DNA from 4 places in the Brevibacillus sp. 1238 genome. Region 4 is predicted to be linked to each of the others. Evidence: riboswitches for the same ligand, from Rfam matches in the RefSeq annotation. Region 4 holds a riboswitch; each other region holds the start of a gene.
The links. A riboswitch is a leader RNA that binds a small molecule or an ion and turns the genes downstream of it on or off. The one in region 4 is predicted to bind S-adenosylmethionine.
Positions count from the first base shown of each region.

Region 1: linked by a shared signal. The riboswitch ahead of M2298_RS07945 (aminotransferase class I/II-fold pyridoxal phosphate-dependent enzyme) and the one ahead of M2298_RS14905 (BMP family lipoprotein) in region 4 are both predicted to bind S-adenosylmethionine.
Region 2: linked by a shared signal. The riboswitch ahead of M2298_RS12540 (2,3-diketo-5-methylthiopentyl-1-phosphate enolase) and the one ahead of M2298_RS14905 (BMP family lipoprotein) in region 4 are both predicted to bind S-adenosylmethionine.
Region 3: linked by a shared signal. The riboswitch ahead of M2298_RS22875 (methionine ABC transporter ATP-binding protein) and the one ahead of M2298_RS14905 (BMP family lipoprotein) in region 4 are both predicted to bind S-adenosylmethionine.

Region 1 covers NZ_JARXWC010000003.1:77,673-81,473, reverse strand. The annotation lists gene M2298_RS07950 (trans-sulfuration enzyme family protein) at 1-563, opposite strand, end outside; gene M2298_RS07945 (aminotransferase class I/II-fold pyridoxal phosphate-dependent enzyme) at 560-1,723, opposite strand; SAM riboswitch class I at 1,819-1,944, opposite strand; gene M2298_RS07940 (pyridoxamine 5'-phosphate oxidase family protein) at 2,033-2,488, opposite strand; gene M2298_RS07935 (DUF5665 domain-containing protein) at 2,663-2,971, shown strand; gene M2298_RS07930 (hypothetical protein) at 2,978-3,801, opposite strand, start outside.
Region 2 covers NZ_JARXWC010000004.1:331,803-335,603, reverse strand. The annotation lists gene M2298_RS12550 (methylthioribulose 1-phosphate dehydratase) at 1-35, opposite strand, end outside; gene M2298_RS12545 (2-hydroxy-3-keto-5-methylthiopentenyl-1-phosphate phosphatase) at 39-707, opposite strand; gene M2298_RS12540 (2,3-diketo-5-methylthiopentyl-1-phosphate enolase) at 704-1,918, opposite strand; SAM riboswitch class I at 2,087-2,188, opposite strand; gene M2298_RS12535 (sigma-70 family RNA polymerase sigma factor) at 2,389-2,865, shown strand; gene M2298_RS12530 (anti-sigma factor) at 2,862-3,801, shown strand, end outside.
Region 3 covers NZ_JARXWC010000013.1:27,949-31,749, reverse strand. The annotation lists gene M2298_RS22885 (LCP family protein) at 1-547, shown strand, start outside; gene M2298_RS22880 (Ger(x)C family spore germination C-terminal domain-containing protein) at 844-1,194, shown strand; SAM riboswitch class I at 1,300-1,419, shown strand; gene M2298_RS22875 (methionine ABC transporter ATP-binding protein) at 1,530-2,543, shown strand; gene M2298_RS22870 (methionine ABC transporter permease) at 2,544-3,209, shown strand; gene M2298_RS22865 (MetQ/NlpA family ABC transporter substrate-binding protein) at 3,266-3,801, shown strand, end outside.
Region 4 covers NZ_JARXWC010000005.1:281,776-285,576, forward strand. The annotation lists gene M2298_RS14900 (ABC transporter ATP-binding protein) at 1-1,073, opposite strand, end outside; gene M2298_RS14905 (BMP family lipoprotein) at 1,168-2,211, opposite strand; SAM riboswitch class I at 2,418-2,539, opposite strand; gene M2298_RS14910 (methyl-accepting chemotaxis protein) at 2,627-3,801, opposite strand, start outside.

The DNA.
Region 1 (3,801 bases), on a different contig from region 4:
ATATCCGCCCCCAGCTCCAATGGCCGCTGATAGTACGGCGTCAGGAACGTGTTGTCCACGATGACGAGCAGGTCATGCTCTTTCGCAATGGCGGAAACGGCAGCGATATCGGTCACTTTCAACGTCGGATTGGACGGAGTTTCCAGATAGACCCCTCTGGTAGCCGGAGTGATCGCCGCGCGCACCGCTTCCGTCTGTGTCGCATCCACAAACGTGACGGAAATTCCCATTCTCGACAGCACTCTCGTCAGAAAACGGAAAGTGCCGCCGTACACATCTTCCGCGACCACGATATGATCGCCCGCCGAAAAGAGCATGAACACACTGGAAATGGCCGCCATGCCGGAAGAAAAGGCGAACCCGCGCGCTCCGCCTTCGAGTGCGGCGATCGCTTCTTCCAGCGCATGTCTCGTCGGGTTCCCCGAGCGGGCGTAATCGTATGTGCCCGGCTGATCGATATCAAACTGATGAAAAGTGGAAGCCTGGTAAATCGGAACCGACGACGCACCTGTAAACGGATCGATGCCTGTGGAGCCATGCAAAACTTTTGTCGCGAAATTCATCGAACAGCCCCCCCAACGACGAGACTTGCATCCAACGCTTGAAACAAATCAGCGATCAAATCATCCGGATGTTCAATCCCCACCGAAAGCCTCAGCAATCGATCGCACACGCCGACATACGCCCGCACTTCCTCAGGGATGTCTGCGTGAGTCTGTGTCGCCGGGTACGTACACAACGACTCTACCCCGCCAAGACTTTCCGCAAAGGAGACGACGCGCAAATTTTGCAGAAACAAGCCCACCTGCTCCTGGGAGCGTACCCGGAACGAAACCATGCCGCTGTATCCGCTCGCCTGGCTCGCCTGAATCTCATGCCCGGGATGCTCTTCCAGTCCGGGATAAAACACTTCGGCAACGGCTGGATGTTCTTTCAGCTTTTTCGCTACCGCGAGCGCATTCGACTGGTGTCTGTCCATGCGCAGCGCCAACGTTTTCATGCCGCGCACCAGAAGCCAGCTATCCTGCGGCCCCAGCACGGCGCCGATCGAATTGTGCAAAAACCGGATTTTTTCCGACAACTCCTCGCCCTTTGTAACGATCAACCCTGCCAGCACATCGTTGTGTCCGCCCAAATACTTCGTTGCGCTGTGCAAAATCACATCAGCCCCAAGCTCTAGCGGGCGTTGACAATAAGGAGTCATGAACGTGTTGTCTACAATCGTCAAAAGCCCGTGTTGCTTGGCCAGGCTGGTTATTTCACGAATATTTGTAATCTGCATGAGCGGATTGGTCGGCGTCTCGACGAAAATCGCTTTCGTCTCTGCGCGCAGCGCCTTGTTCACCGCTTCCAGATCGCGCAAATCTACGTAAGTAAAAGCAAGCCCGTAACGGGAAAGCACTTGTTCAAACAAGCGATACGTCCCGCCGTACAAATCGAGCGATACGATGAGGTGATCGCCTTGGGAAAACAACCCCATTACCGTATGGACTGCCGCCATCCCGGACGCGCAGGCAAAGCCGGCATCGCCTCCCTCTGCCTCAGCGATTGTCTCTTCCAAAACAGAACGGGTAGGATTCGCCGTCCGCGTATAGTCAAAACCTGTGCTCTGTCCCAGCGCCGGATGGCGATAAGCGGTAGCGTAGTAGACGGGGAAGCTCACCGCACCCGTTTTCTCATCTTTGCCTACGCCTGCCTGAATCAATTTTGTTTCCAGTCTCATACCGTAATTCTCTCCCTCCAATGATGTCGAGGGGCATGAAAAAAGCCCCCTTTCCTCTGAAAGAAGGCTTTGTTTACGTCGCCGTAAGCAAGACCTTCTCATCTTTCAGAGTTAAAAAACTCTGCAGGAATTAGCACCATTATCTCCCCGTATGAACGAACATACAGGTGATTGGTTGCCGGGCATCATCGGGCCAGTCCCTCCGCCTCTCTGGATAAGAAGTTTGCTATTCAATTTGAATGACCTAATACTAAAGGATAGCGCTGTTTCTTGTCAACAAGATTTTCCACAAGAGTGTGACAACCGCGCCTACGCTTTTTTCAAGGCGTCCATGACCTGATTGTCCAGCTTCGCTGCGGCATTTTTGTCGTATGTCTTTTCGTACTGAGGCTCTACGGATATGCGCGAACCGTAAAACATCACGTCTCTGACAGAGTCAATCGCAATCTCCGCCATCGCAAGCTTCAGGGGAACCCCTTCCAGCCGTTCTGCCTTTAGCTCGGCGCGCCCGTTGATCGCAAAAGAAGAGCCTGCCCCGATCAAATGCAGCACGACCTGCGGTTCTTTGGCGATATTGGCGAGAATGCGGGAGCGGCTGTCTACAGCAAAACGGATGAGTCCGCTGTTCACAGCAAAAGTCCAGGACAAGGAACTGACGGATGGCGCACCTGTCTCGTGATCGACTGTGGCCAACGTCACAAAGCGCTCTTTTTGCAGGAGCGCGAACAGTTCTTCCGATAAGGTTTGGGATACGGTTTCAGCCATTCGGATGCCTCCTCGTATACTTTTGTACGTCTATTGTACCCCTCCCGCAAGCCGGAGGCAAACCTTTCCTCCCCGCCTTGATTCTGGTCGGCTTTTTCCCTAAACTGGTAGAAAACAATGCTTCCAGGAACAAGGAGGTTGAAACAAGTGGCTCCTACGCCTACAGATCGGCTCATGCACAAAATAGATCAAGTCCTCCACGAGCTTCAGGAAGTGCGGAAAATGAACGAGCGCATGGATAAGATCGCCATGTTTTTGGAGGATATCCGGCTTGCTGATGTCATCCAAAATTACACAGCCCCGCGCAAGCTGCTCTGGATCAATTTCCTCGCAGGTCTTGCCCGGGGTCTTGGTTTGACGATTGGGACTGCTATCGTTCTCGCACTGCTCGGTTCGCTACTGACACAATTTCTCTCGATCCCGATCCTCGGCGACTACATCCGCGAACTGGTCGATTACGTCCAGACTTACAAACAGCCGTAACAGCAGCTACTTGTCTTTCTTTTTGTCACGATCGTCGTCATCTTCGTCACGATCGCGGTCATCGTCGTCCCGATCGTCATCGTCCCATTTGCCATCGTGTTTCTTCCAGAAGCCGTACGCTTTGCCATTCGGATGCTTGTGCTTCTTCTCATCCTCATCATGCTCAGGCGGCGCGACGATGACCTTCGTGCTCAGGACGATGTCTGCTTGCTTGACCAGCTTGTCTTTTACATACAGTTCAAGCTGAATCGCTTTGGCCGTGTACGAGCGATCTTTGTACGTCAATTCCAGCGTGTACTCGCCCTTGTCATTGGGCTTGATCTCTTTTTTCTTGCCGTCTGGTTTAATCGCGAAAAGCTTCGCCTTTTGCTTTTTGTCCCAGCCCTTGACGGTACCTTTCAGTTCGATCTGCTTTTTCTTTATGTCGTGCACAGCTGTGCCCGCAATGCTGTAGTCTACTTCCGGATTGTTGTCCGGTGTCTTTTTCGGCTCAATCGCAATCGAGTCCTCGTCCACCTTTTTCCCGGCCTCATACACTTCGATCACAGCCTTGCTGCTCTTGGCATCCGTCGTCGGATTCTCGAAAGTCACACTGAAGCTGTCAACGTTATCGAGCAGCTTTTTCAGGCTGGCCTCTTTTCGCACGCCGTTATACGTGACGACAACCCGCTCCGCCCCGTGCTTGACAATCCCTTTGACTTGCCACTCTGCTTTTTTCGCGTCATAAACCGTGAACATATGGAGCAGCCTGTTTTTGTCCTCTTCCGTTTGCGCTACGAGCTTTACTTTCTCCGTGTCGGCAAGCACGCTTCCCGCAAAAGCCTGAACAG
Region 2 (3,801 bases), on a different contig from region 4:
AACGCGTCCAGACGCTGTTCGAGTGTTGCGGTCATGTGTCAGACAACCTCCTGTTTCAGTTGCGTAAGTGTGGCGATCACGTCGTGGAAGGTGGCGAAAGTGCTGTGTGACAGCTGTAGTTCCTCGGCTTTTTGCGCGAGGAAGGAGCGGGCGATCACGAAATCGGCAATTTTGGCGCCAGCCAGGTCAGTGATGGAATCACCAATGACGACACGATAGTGAGTGGCGGGATCGTAGCGGCGAATAATGGTTGTCTTGCACATGCCACAGCCGTTTGTGCAATGCTCGTCGCAGGAATGCGGCCACGTAATCGTGATGTTCTCTCCGGAGAAGTCGCTGCCGTTGCAGTAAATCGGGACATGATCCAAATCAAACGGAGCGAGGATCGGCTTTACGAAAAAGTCGATGCCGCCGCTCGTGATCAGCAGTTCGATGCCTTCCTCGCGGCAAAAGCGGACAAAATCGGCAAAGCCGGGGCGAATGGTCGCTTCGTTCACGATGTAGTCCACAATGTCCTGGCGCAGGGAGGAGGGCAAGAGCTGAAACAGCTTGCCGACGCCTTCCTGTACGCTGATTTTTTGCGACAAAATTTGTTCGGTAAGAGCTTCCCACTCAGGGGGAGCGAATTTTTTTACAATCGCGACGATGTTGTCTTTTTCCGTAATCGTTCCGTCAAAATCGCAGAACAGCACGAGCTTTTTGCTCATCGTGCGCCACCCCATTTCTCCAGGGCTGCCGCCAGTTCAGGCGATTGGTTCGCCGCTTCTCCCAGGGTGTGTCCAGCCGTGACTGCTGCGATTGCATCGACGAACGCTTTGGCCCCTGCGGTAGCGCCGCCCGGATGTCCGTGAATGCCGCCGCCAGCATTGACGATTTGGTCCAGACCGAAATCCGCATAAAGCTGCGGGACGAGTCCCGGATGGATGCCGGCTGATGGAACCGGGAACGAGCGGCGCACGCCTTCCAGCGGAGTGGTCAAGTTGGTCGCCAGTTGCAGCGCTTCTGTTTTGTCCAGGGCGACGTTGCCATATGGCGACGGGAACAGCACCAGGTCTGCTCCGGCAATTCGCATCAGGGTGCCGAGCAAAAGCGGAGTGGCGATCCCGTAATCAGGCGACGGATAGTAAGCGCCAGCGAGAGCGGGGTGGGCCATGATCGGGATGTTGACGTCCGGATCGGCTGCCAGGCGGTGCAAGGCATCGAAGCCAAAAGCGAGGACGTTGAACAGCAGGCAATCTGCGCCAGCTTCCACGGCACGCTTTGCTTTTTCGTTCAGCTCGTTGATCGGGCCAGTCAGGTTGGCCGCGTAGAGGACAGGCTTGCCAGTTTGCGCTTCTGTCTCCTGCGCGATCTCCTTGAAGGCGCGGATACGCTCCAAAAACGGCGCGCGATCGTCTGCGAAGAAGATTTCGTCATCTTTGACCAGATCGACGCCACCGAGCGCCTGTGCCCGGAATTGCGTCTTCAAATCTTCGAAGGGAAGACCGAGGCAAGATTTGAAAATGCTCATCAACAGCGGGCGGTTTTGTGCATCCAAACGTCCGCGCAGTCCGTCAATGCCGAACTTTGGTCCGGGAAAAGCTTGTAGAAACGACTCAGGGAAAGTGATGTCCACCAGCTTGATTTTTCCGTCCATGGACAGTTTCCCGAAGATTCCGGTCAAAAGCGAAGGAATGTCGTGCGTAAAATTGCGCGTCGGGTAGCTGACGGTGATCAGTCCGCGCGTCTCGCCGTTTTCCAATGTCTCAAGCGGCGTAGCGCTCACGGCTTCCCCGAGATAAGGAGCCAGCTCAGCTTGCTTCGCTGCGGGCAAATCCGTCCAGGAGCCGACCGTCATGCCAACGGCGATGGCGGCTGCTTTTTTGTGTAAGTCTTTGGCTTGCGTCAAATAAGTGACGAGGATGCGTTGATCACTCATGCTAGTCCTCCTTGGGCAGCTTGAAAAGTTTCGTGAAGCTTTCAGGCATGTAAAAAAGCCTCCCCAGAGCGGGGAGGCGGTTGTCGACTATAAAAACGTCTCGTCTCCTCTCATCTCTCGGGTCAGTAGTCGGGACAGAAGACGCAGCAATGCCGCTTCTCGTACCGACTCTTATCCGTTGGAATTAGCACCGTTTCGCTATTCAAGAAAAAAATAGCGCCGGTTGCCGGGCATCATAGGGCCAGTCCCTCAGCCAGCTCGCGATAAGAGTTATGTGGTTCACAGGCCAGTCAGCCGTGTGTGCTACACCCATGATATGACTTCTGTTGTCCGGAGTCAATCTTTGTTTTTTGCCGGAATGTGCTCTCTGCAGAGAGGGAAAAAGTGGCCGGAAGTGAAACTTTTTTCGCTAGAGGGCGTGGTACGTAAAGAAGGGATGTGGAGGCATTGGGAAAGTAGGCTTGGAGTATGTGTACCAGATGCACGTAAACGACATATACCGCTACCTTTTCCGGCTGACACGCGATACCAGGCATGCGGAGGACTTGACGCAGGAGGTTTTTTTCCGGGCGTATGCCTCCCTGGAAGACTACCGCGGCGAAAAGGTCAGGCCATGGCTGTTCAAGGTCGCTTACCACGCTTTTATCGATTGGCACCGCAAGCAAAAGCGCCGCCCGGTCGACTACATGGAAAAGATGCCGGAACGACCGGACGCATCCGCGAGCGACCCGGCGGAACTGTTGGTCGCTCAGGAATTGTGGAAAGAGGCATATGCGCATCTGGAGCAATTGCCGCCCAAGCAACGACAGGTCATTTTGCTGTCAGCCATGCAATTTTCCTACGCGGAAATGGCAGAGGTGTTGGAGATCGAACTGGCGGACGTCAAACGCTCGCTGTTTCGCGGTCGGCAAAAGATGCGGAAGCTGTGGAAGGAGGAAGGGCCATGACGCACCAAAACGGTCATGATCGCGAGCAAAAGCTGCTCGCTTATTTGAGAGGGGAACTGACAGGGGAAGAAGCAAAGCGGCTTGGCGAGGAGCTGGCAGCCGATGAGGCATGCGCAGAGCGGCTGGAGCGGCTTTTGCTGGGCGAAGAAGGAGAGCAGCAACCACGGGAACTCGACGCGCTGGACGAGGGCGGGCACAGCCAGCTTTCCGAAGCGAAGCAGAGGGCGATTGTCCGGCGGGGAAAATGGAAAAATCGCTTGCTCAGTTCCGTGTACGCTTTTGCCATCCCGTTTGTAATTGGCGTGGTATTTCTGGGCGTCAACGGATGGGTAGGGTCGTCGATGCACGATGATCTGCACCGGGTAGCGAAGGACATGGTCAATTTTACGCAGCCGGGTGTCAGCGTGGGCAGCAGCGGCGCGCAGGTGGGACTGCTGTACGGCAGCATCCAGATGGAGCTTCGCGAGCGAGTAGGGGCGGACATCAAAAACGCAGGCCGCTTTGAAAGCACCAACGTGTTGTGGAACGTCAACGCCAAGCCGCAATGGACCAACGGAGTGAGGGAGCAAAAGCTGTTTTTCCGCTATCCGCTTCAAAGCGGGCAAAAACCGGACGCAGACGAACTGGCGCATTGGCGCACGCCAGCCTGGACGACTTTGGAGAAGCTCCCCGAAGGAACCGTTGCCCAGTTGGCTGTCTCTTTTGCTGATTTTTTGACGTACGAGCAGTATTATGAGCGAATCTCCCGCTACATCAGCTCCGCCAACCAGGATACGGTCTGGTTGGCAGTGGACACCGGAGTGGAAGCCAGGCACGAAGACCAAAAAGACGGCTACCTGCTCTTGGGGCCGGGAGAAGCATGGGGATTTGCGGAGCACGAGCTGAATTACGGAGCGGCTCCGATTCAGGTCAACGGAGAAGGAAGCCGACGGATGG
Region 3 (3,801 bases), on a different contig from region 4:
AGGCTTCAAGGCGCTGATCGACGCGGTGGGCGGCGTCGAGATCGACGTAGAGAAAAACATGTATTACCATGACCCGACAGATAAAGGCGTCTACGATATCAATCTGAAAAAAGGTGTGCAGCAGTTGGATGGCAACAAGGCGTTGCAGTACGTCCGTTTCCGCCATGACGCCACATCCGACTATACGCGCACCGAGCGTCAGCGCAAATTGCTCGCCGCTGTAGCGAGCCAGATGAAGAGCGGCACATCCCTGATCCAGTTGCCGTCCATCCTCAAACAAGTGGCGCCGTACATCCAGACGAACATCAGCTCCATGGACATGCTGAAGCTGTCCGCGCTCGGCTTGAAGCTCGATACGATGCAACCGGGCAACTATCAGCTGCCGCCGATGGGAATGTTCCGGGAATCGCACAAGGCAGGAGCCGTGCTCATTCCCGACGTAGACCAGATTCAGTCGTTCATTCAGGAAAAGCTTGAGCCGCCGACTGAAACGATGCAACAAGAGGACAACAAAACAGACGACAGTACAGACAGCACGCGAATGTAGCGTGCTGTTTTTTTGCATATTTGGGCACACTATCCATGATTTTCTACAGCACAGGCACATTGGGGTGAAGGAGATGGACCAGGAGTTCCTGCATAGATGGTTTTCGCATGGCGGATGCCAAAGTCGTGTACAGCGAGCTTATTCCGAAGCTGAGGGAAATCGATCAGGATAGACTGAATATCGATCATGTCGAAAGGCACTTGGGACTGGGGAAACGAGCAAGGGCATGCGGGACAAGGCAAATTTGCAATCAGACAAAAAACCTTCAGGCGGGCAAATACGGGTGGCATTGTACAATGAGCACTTTGCGAAAAAAGACATTGGCAGCATCTCCTCCCGTTTTTGACGTGCGCGTCCGTCTGCAGGCACGAATCCTTGAACTGACGATACCGATCAAGCTGGAGGACAGCAAAATGATGAAAACGATGGAGGACGCATTGGAAAAGGAAATCGAGAAAGAACTGCAAAAAGTCGTCAAAAAATTGCAGCAACTGGACGTCGATCCGGCGGGATTTGGCATCGTCTATCGCGCCCAGCAGAGGGGATTGAAAGAGATGACGAACCGCGACTGGAGAAAAATTTTCCGGCAGGCGTCTGTTCGTTTTCATGTTCAGGCAACCATTATCCGCAACGGAGTGATAGATTAAAAAAGTTTTTCCTGGGATTGCTATTGACGGGATATTTTCAAAAAGGATATAATCCGGTTTGTATCATGAAAATATGAAAAACGAACATAATATACGTGGAAATCTTTCTTATCAAGAGAGGCGGAGGGACAGGCCCGATGAAGCCCGGCAACCGGTTCATTTTTTCGAAAATGAGCGTCGCGGTGCCAATTCCTACAAGATTGGTTGGATCTTGATAGATGAGAAGGGTGGATGCGAACGTATACATGCGTTGCAGCCCCTTTTTCGTTTATGAAAAAAGGGGCTTTCTGTTTTTCACAAGGCATGTAGACAGATTTTGCTGGGAGGTGGATGCGTTGATTCAATTGCAACAACTGCATAAAAGCTATCAAGTACAAGGCAAGACGATTCCGGCATTGCTCGGGATTGACCTTTCCATAGATAAAGGGGAAATTTACGGGATCATCGGGCATTCCGGTGCGGGGAAAAGTACCCTGATTCGTTGCATCAACCTGTTGGAGCGCCCTACGTCAGGACAAGTCGTTGTCGACGGAGTGGATTTGACCAAGCTCGATGACAGCAAGCTTCAGGAAAAGCGCCGCCAGATCGGGATGATTTTCCAACACTTTAACCTGTTGTCTTCCGCGACCGTAGGCGAGAATGTCGCTTTCCCGCTCAAGCTCGCCAATCGCTCGAAGGCTGAAATCCAGAAAAAAGTGGACGAGCTGCTCAAACTGGTCGGGCTGGAAGCGCATCGGGACAAGTACCCGTCGCAATTGTCCGGCGGTCAGAAGCAGCGCGTAGGCATCGCCCGAGCGCTGGCCAATGATCCGAAAGTGTTGCTGTGCGACGAAGCGACTTCCGCCCTCGATCCGCAGACGACGAACTCGATTCTCGCGCTCTTGCTCGATATCAACCGCAAACTGGGGTTGACCATCGTGCTGATCACGCACGAAATGCACGTGATCCGTTCCATCTGCGACCGCGTAGGCGTCATCGATGGCGGAAAAATTGTCGAGTCGGGCGAGGTTCTGGACGTGTTTCTCAAGCCACAGCATCCGACGACACAGGAATTTGTCGAGCAGGTGGCCGATTCCAGCGAGCTGCGGGAAGCAGTCGCGCACGAAAAGGTGGCAGGAAACCGCACGATTGCCCGCGTCACATTCCTGGGGGAAAAGACGTACCAGCCGATCTTGTTCCAGACGATGCAAGAAACAGGCACGGTGTTCAGCATCTTGCAAGGAACGATTTCCCGCATGAAGGATACGCCGTACGGCCAACTGGTCGTCGAGCTGGAAGGCGATGTCCGTCAAAACGAAAAAACCATCGAGACGTTGCGTCAGCGTGGCTTGGAAGTAGAGGTGATATAGATGGACTGGACTTTGGAAAATGTGGATTGGTCGGAGATCGCCGAGGGAACAATAGATACGCTGACGATGCTTGGCTTCTCGACACTGTTTACCATCCTGATTGGTTTGCCGCTGGGGATTATTTTGTTCCTGACTTCTCGCGGACAGCTTTTGCAAAACCAGGTGTTTTATGCGATTGCCTCATTCGTTGTCAATATACTGCGTTCTGTACCGTTTATCATTTTGATGATCTTGCTGATTCCTGTGACAAAAGTAATTGTGGGTACTTCACTCGGGGTACTCGGAGCGATTCCGCCGCTCGTCATCGGTGCAGCCCCGTTTTTTGCGCGGCTGGTGGAAACCTCGCTGAGAGAGGTGGATCGAGGAGTCATCGAAGCCGCTCAGTCGATGGGAGCCTCCAACTGGCAAATCATCTGGAACGTGCTGCTTCCTGAATCGCGTCCAGGTCTGGTGGCCGGGATTACGATCACGACAGTTGCCCTTGTCTCTTACACCGCGATGTCCGGCGTAATCGGCGGCGGCGGGCTGGGAGATTTGGCAATCCGCTACGGCTACCAACGCTTCCAGACAGATGTCATGATTGTTACAGTGATTATTTTGCTCGTGTTGGTCCAGATCTTGCAGTCGCTGGGGGATCGCCTGGTTATGCGATTCAGCCGCAAGTAAGGTCTTTCCATATAAGCTTTGCAGAACACAGACCAAAAAATAGGGGGAAATCATTTATGAAAAAATTAGTCGTATCTGTACTTTCTACCGTATTGGCATTTTCCTTGGCAGCGTGCGGAAGCAAAACGGAAACAGCTCCAACTCCAACTGAAGGCGGCGCACAAGGCGGACAACAGCAAGAAGTAACGTTGAAAGTAGGCGCTTCTCCGGTTCCACACGCAGCCATTTTGAAGTTCATCGCTCCAAAGCTGAAAGAACAAGGTGTTAACCTGGAAGTGAAAGAGTTTACCGATTACGTACAACCAAACGTACAGCTGAATGAAAAGCAACTGGACGCAAACTTCTTCCAGCACAAGCCTTACCTGGAAGAGTTCAATAAAGGTCAAAACATGGACTTGCAGCCAGTAATCGCCGTGCACATCGAGCCTTTCGGTGCTTACAGCAAAAAAGTAAAATCCGTTGACGAGCTGGCAGAAGGCGCAACCATTGCTTTGCCAAACGACCCGACCAATAGCGGACGCGCGCTCGCTCTGTTGGAGAAAAACGGCGTGATCAAGCTCAAAGAAGGCGCTGGCATCAGCGGAACGGTAAA
Region 4 (3,801 bases):
TGATAGCCCATCAACGCGTTCTCTTCGACACTTTCCAGCTTGGCGGTTCCCCACATATAACGATCCTCGGGAATATGGGCCAGACCCGCTTCCCGGATTGTCGCCACAGATTTGTTGGTGACGTCCTTGCCGCCCAACCGCACCGTTCCCTCCTGTGCCGCCCGCAAACCGCTCACGGCTTGCAGCAACTCGGACTGACCGTTGCCAGAAACTCCGGCAATTCCCACGATCTCGCCGTGATGGACGGTAAAGCTGACCCGGTCGAGCAACGTCTGCTTTTCGCGCACCGACAAATTTTCCACCTGCAAAAGCGGCCCCTGCTCCAAAGCGACGCGCTCACTCAGCTCTTGCAGCTCGCGGCCGACCATCAACCGGGCCAAATCGTCCACATTTGTCTGCTCACGCGCAACCGTACCCGTCACCTTGCCGCCGCGCAGCACCGTGATGCGATCTGCTACCTCCATTACCTCCTGGAGCTTGTGCGTAATCAAAATCACGCTTTTCCCGCTCTCCGCCAGATTGCGAATCGTTTGCAGCAAGTCGCGAACCTCCAGCGGAGTCAACACAGCGGTCGGTTCGTCCAGCACGATGATGTCTGCGCCCTGGTACAGCACTTTCAAAATCTCGACCCGCTGCTGTTCTCCCACCGAGCAATTGGACACTTTTGCCTGTGGATCAATCGGAATACGGAACTTTTCGCTTAGCTCGCGCACTTTTTGCACAGCGTCATGGCGGCGGAAAAACCCGGCCTGCTGCGGTTCGTAGCCAATCACGATGTTTTCGGCCACGCTGAACTCGCCGAACAGCATGAAGTGCTGGTGCACCATCCCGATTCCGTTGCCAATGGCGTCCTGTGGCCCGCGAAAAGCGACCGGCTTGCCGTTTAGCACGATATCGCCGGACGTAGGCTGCTCCATGCCGTACAACATCCTCATCAACGTCGTCTTGCCCGCTCCGTTCTCACCGACGATCGCGTGCACTTCTCCGGCAGCAAGCGAGAACGAGACCTTGTCGTTTGCAATAAAATCTCCGTATTTCTTGGTCATGGCGCGCATTTCCAAACGATAGGTCATCCTTGCTCCCCCTTCTTTACGCTTTCCTTTCGCATATAAGGAAGACCGACTACACAGCCGTAGTCGGTCACAATCAAGCTCTGTGCACTAGCTTTTAGAACGAATCCGGCACTTTGCGGGTACCAGCAATGATCTCTTCACTGATCGCTTTTACTTTGTCCACAACTTCCTGGCCGATGAAAGCGTTCAGCGGTGTTTTGCTTTCGTGAGTCACATACGTTACGCCTACGCCTTTTTCTTTCAATCCGTAGTTGACGACACCTGGTTTGAAAGAACCTTCCACAAACGATTTCACAGTTTCATACGCTGCTGCGTCTGTCCCTTTCAACTGGGACAATACGATGTGCTCAGGGTCAATCGTCGTGCGGTCAACGTCTTGTCCTGCTGTAAAGAAGCCTTTTTCCTTCGCGGCTTCGAATACGCCGAGATCGCCTACCGCAGCTGCTCCGTTGATGAAGTCAGCGCCTTTGGATGCTTGCAGCAGAGCCAGCTCTTTCGCTTTTGCCGGGTCTGTGAAGCTGCCCACGTAGTTTACCAGAAATTCTGCATTCGGATTGGTCGATTTCAAGCCTTCCTGGAATCCGCCTGTCCATTTTTTCAGAAGCGGAATGTCCATTGCGACAACCATGCCGACTTTGTTTGTTTTCGTGGCAAGACCTGCCGCCGCCCCCATCAGGTAAGCTGCTTCCTGCTCGCGGAAAGTAACGCTGCGCACATTTGGCAAGTCCACTACTGTATCAATAATCGCGAAGTTGCGATCAGGGTTTTCTGCGGCTACTTTTTTCAGTGCGTCTTCTGCTTCAAAAGAAGAAGTGATGATCAGGTCGTAGTTTTCCGCTACGGCTACGCGCAAGTTCTCTTCGATCGCACCATGGTCAGTCGACTCGATGCTTTTTACTTCCGCGCCAAATTCTTGTCCTGCTTTTTTCGCGCCCTCGTCCATTTGCTGGAAGAATGGGTTCACGCCGATTTTTTCCGGCAAAATCAAGGCAACGCGTTTCTTCGCTGCACCTTCTTGTCCTGCCGCTTGCTCTTTCGGCTTATCAGTCGATGCGTTCCCGGCAGGTGCATTCCCGCCTGCTGAACAACCCGCAGCCAAAACAGCAAAAGTAGTCAATGCCAACAACAACTTCTTCATGGTGTCTTTCTCCCCTATCTGAACGTTCTCCGTTTTCTCTATCCTAACCATAATGTACGGTTTTTCGACAAAAAGATCAATACTAAACACGAATATTTCACATTAAAATTATTTTATCGTTCGTTATTCCTCCTCTATCCATCCTCCCCTTCTAACGAAAAAAAAACTCTTCCCGAAGGAAGAGTTTGCGTCCGAAGCCGTCCTCTTCCTCATCTGTCAAAACCCCGGTACAGGTTTTGCAGGAATTGGCACCTTTCTGTACATGTCTCGCATGTCCAGTGGTTGCCGGGCTTCATAGGGCCAGTCCCTCCGCCGCTCTCGATAAGGTAGATCATCTATTGAGTTACAATGAACTTATTCTAGCAGAACGCTCTGAAAAAGCAATTGTTTTTTCAGATTGTTTCCGCCAGTTTGTTTATTTCGTTTGAAAGGTTTGCTGGAGTCGATGCGACAAGTTGCTAAGCTCACCCAGCTCTTCGGTAATTTCCCGCACCTTTTGATGCTGATTTTCTGCGGTGGCAAAAAGCTCTTCCAGGTTGGCAACCGATTGTTCGGTGACGGCCGTAATCGTCGACATCTCCATCGCCACTTCGCCTGAACGCATTTTGACCCGGTTCATGCTGGAACCGACATGCTCGGCCGCTTGCAGGAATGCCACCATGCCGGAGCGCACTGCCTCGATCGAAGCCACCGTTTTTACAGCCAGCTCCTGTCCTTTGGCTACAGACGCCTCTCCGTTGCTGATTTGCTGCACAGCGTTCTCGCTCTCCTGATGGAGCGATTTGAGAATTTCCGTAATCTCCTGGGTAGCGGTCGCGCTTTGCTCAGCCAGCTTGCGCACTTCGTCAGCTACTACAGCGAAACCGCGTCCATGCTCGCCAGCCCGCGCTGACTCGATGGCGGCGTTGAGCGCCAAAAGATTCGTTTGCGTGGCAATCTGGTTGATCGCTCCCACGATTTCTTCTACCCGGTTCGCCTGGCGATTGAGCTGGTGAATCGTCGCAGCAGCCACATTGACCGCAGACACGATCTGTTCCATTTGCTGCGAAAGCTCGTTCATCATGCCCACGCTGTCTTTCAGGCGCTGGTTGTTTTGATCGGACTCGCTCTTCATCGCATTCGTCTGCGTCGTTACCGCCACGATCTCCTGGTCGATCGACTGCACTTCTTCTTCGATCTTCACAGTCGAATTGGCCTGCGATTCCATGCCAGTCGCAACTTCGCGAAACGCAATCATCATCTCGTCCGTATTGCGTTTCGTTCCTTCGGCATGCTCGTGCACATGCTCTGTCGTGCGGTCAATCTGCCCCGTCATCTGTTGAATATGTACGAGCATTTCTCCCAGACGGCGTTCTTTTTCCTCTGCTTCCTGTCGGGCGATATTCGCCTTGCTGAGAGAAGCTTGTCCAGCCAGACAGAGGTACGTTACAGCCCCCATCATCATGAGGATCGCTACAATCCGCAGCACCAGATTCAGTTCCGTGAAGTCGCCGCTAAAAATTTCGTAGGAGCCTGTATAAAAGCCGACCAGAGTCACAACAATCTGCGCGATTCCCGCCGACACTACCAGCTTCCAGTCGAGGTAGGCTG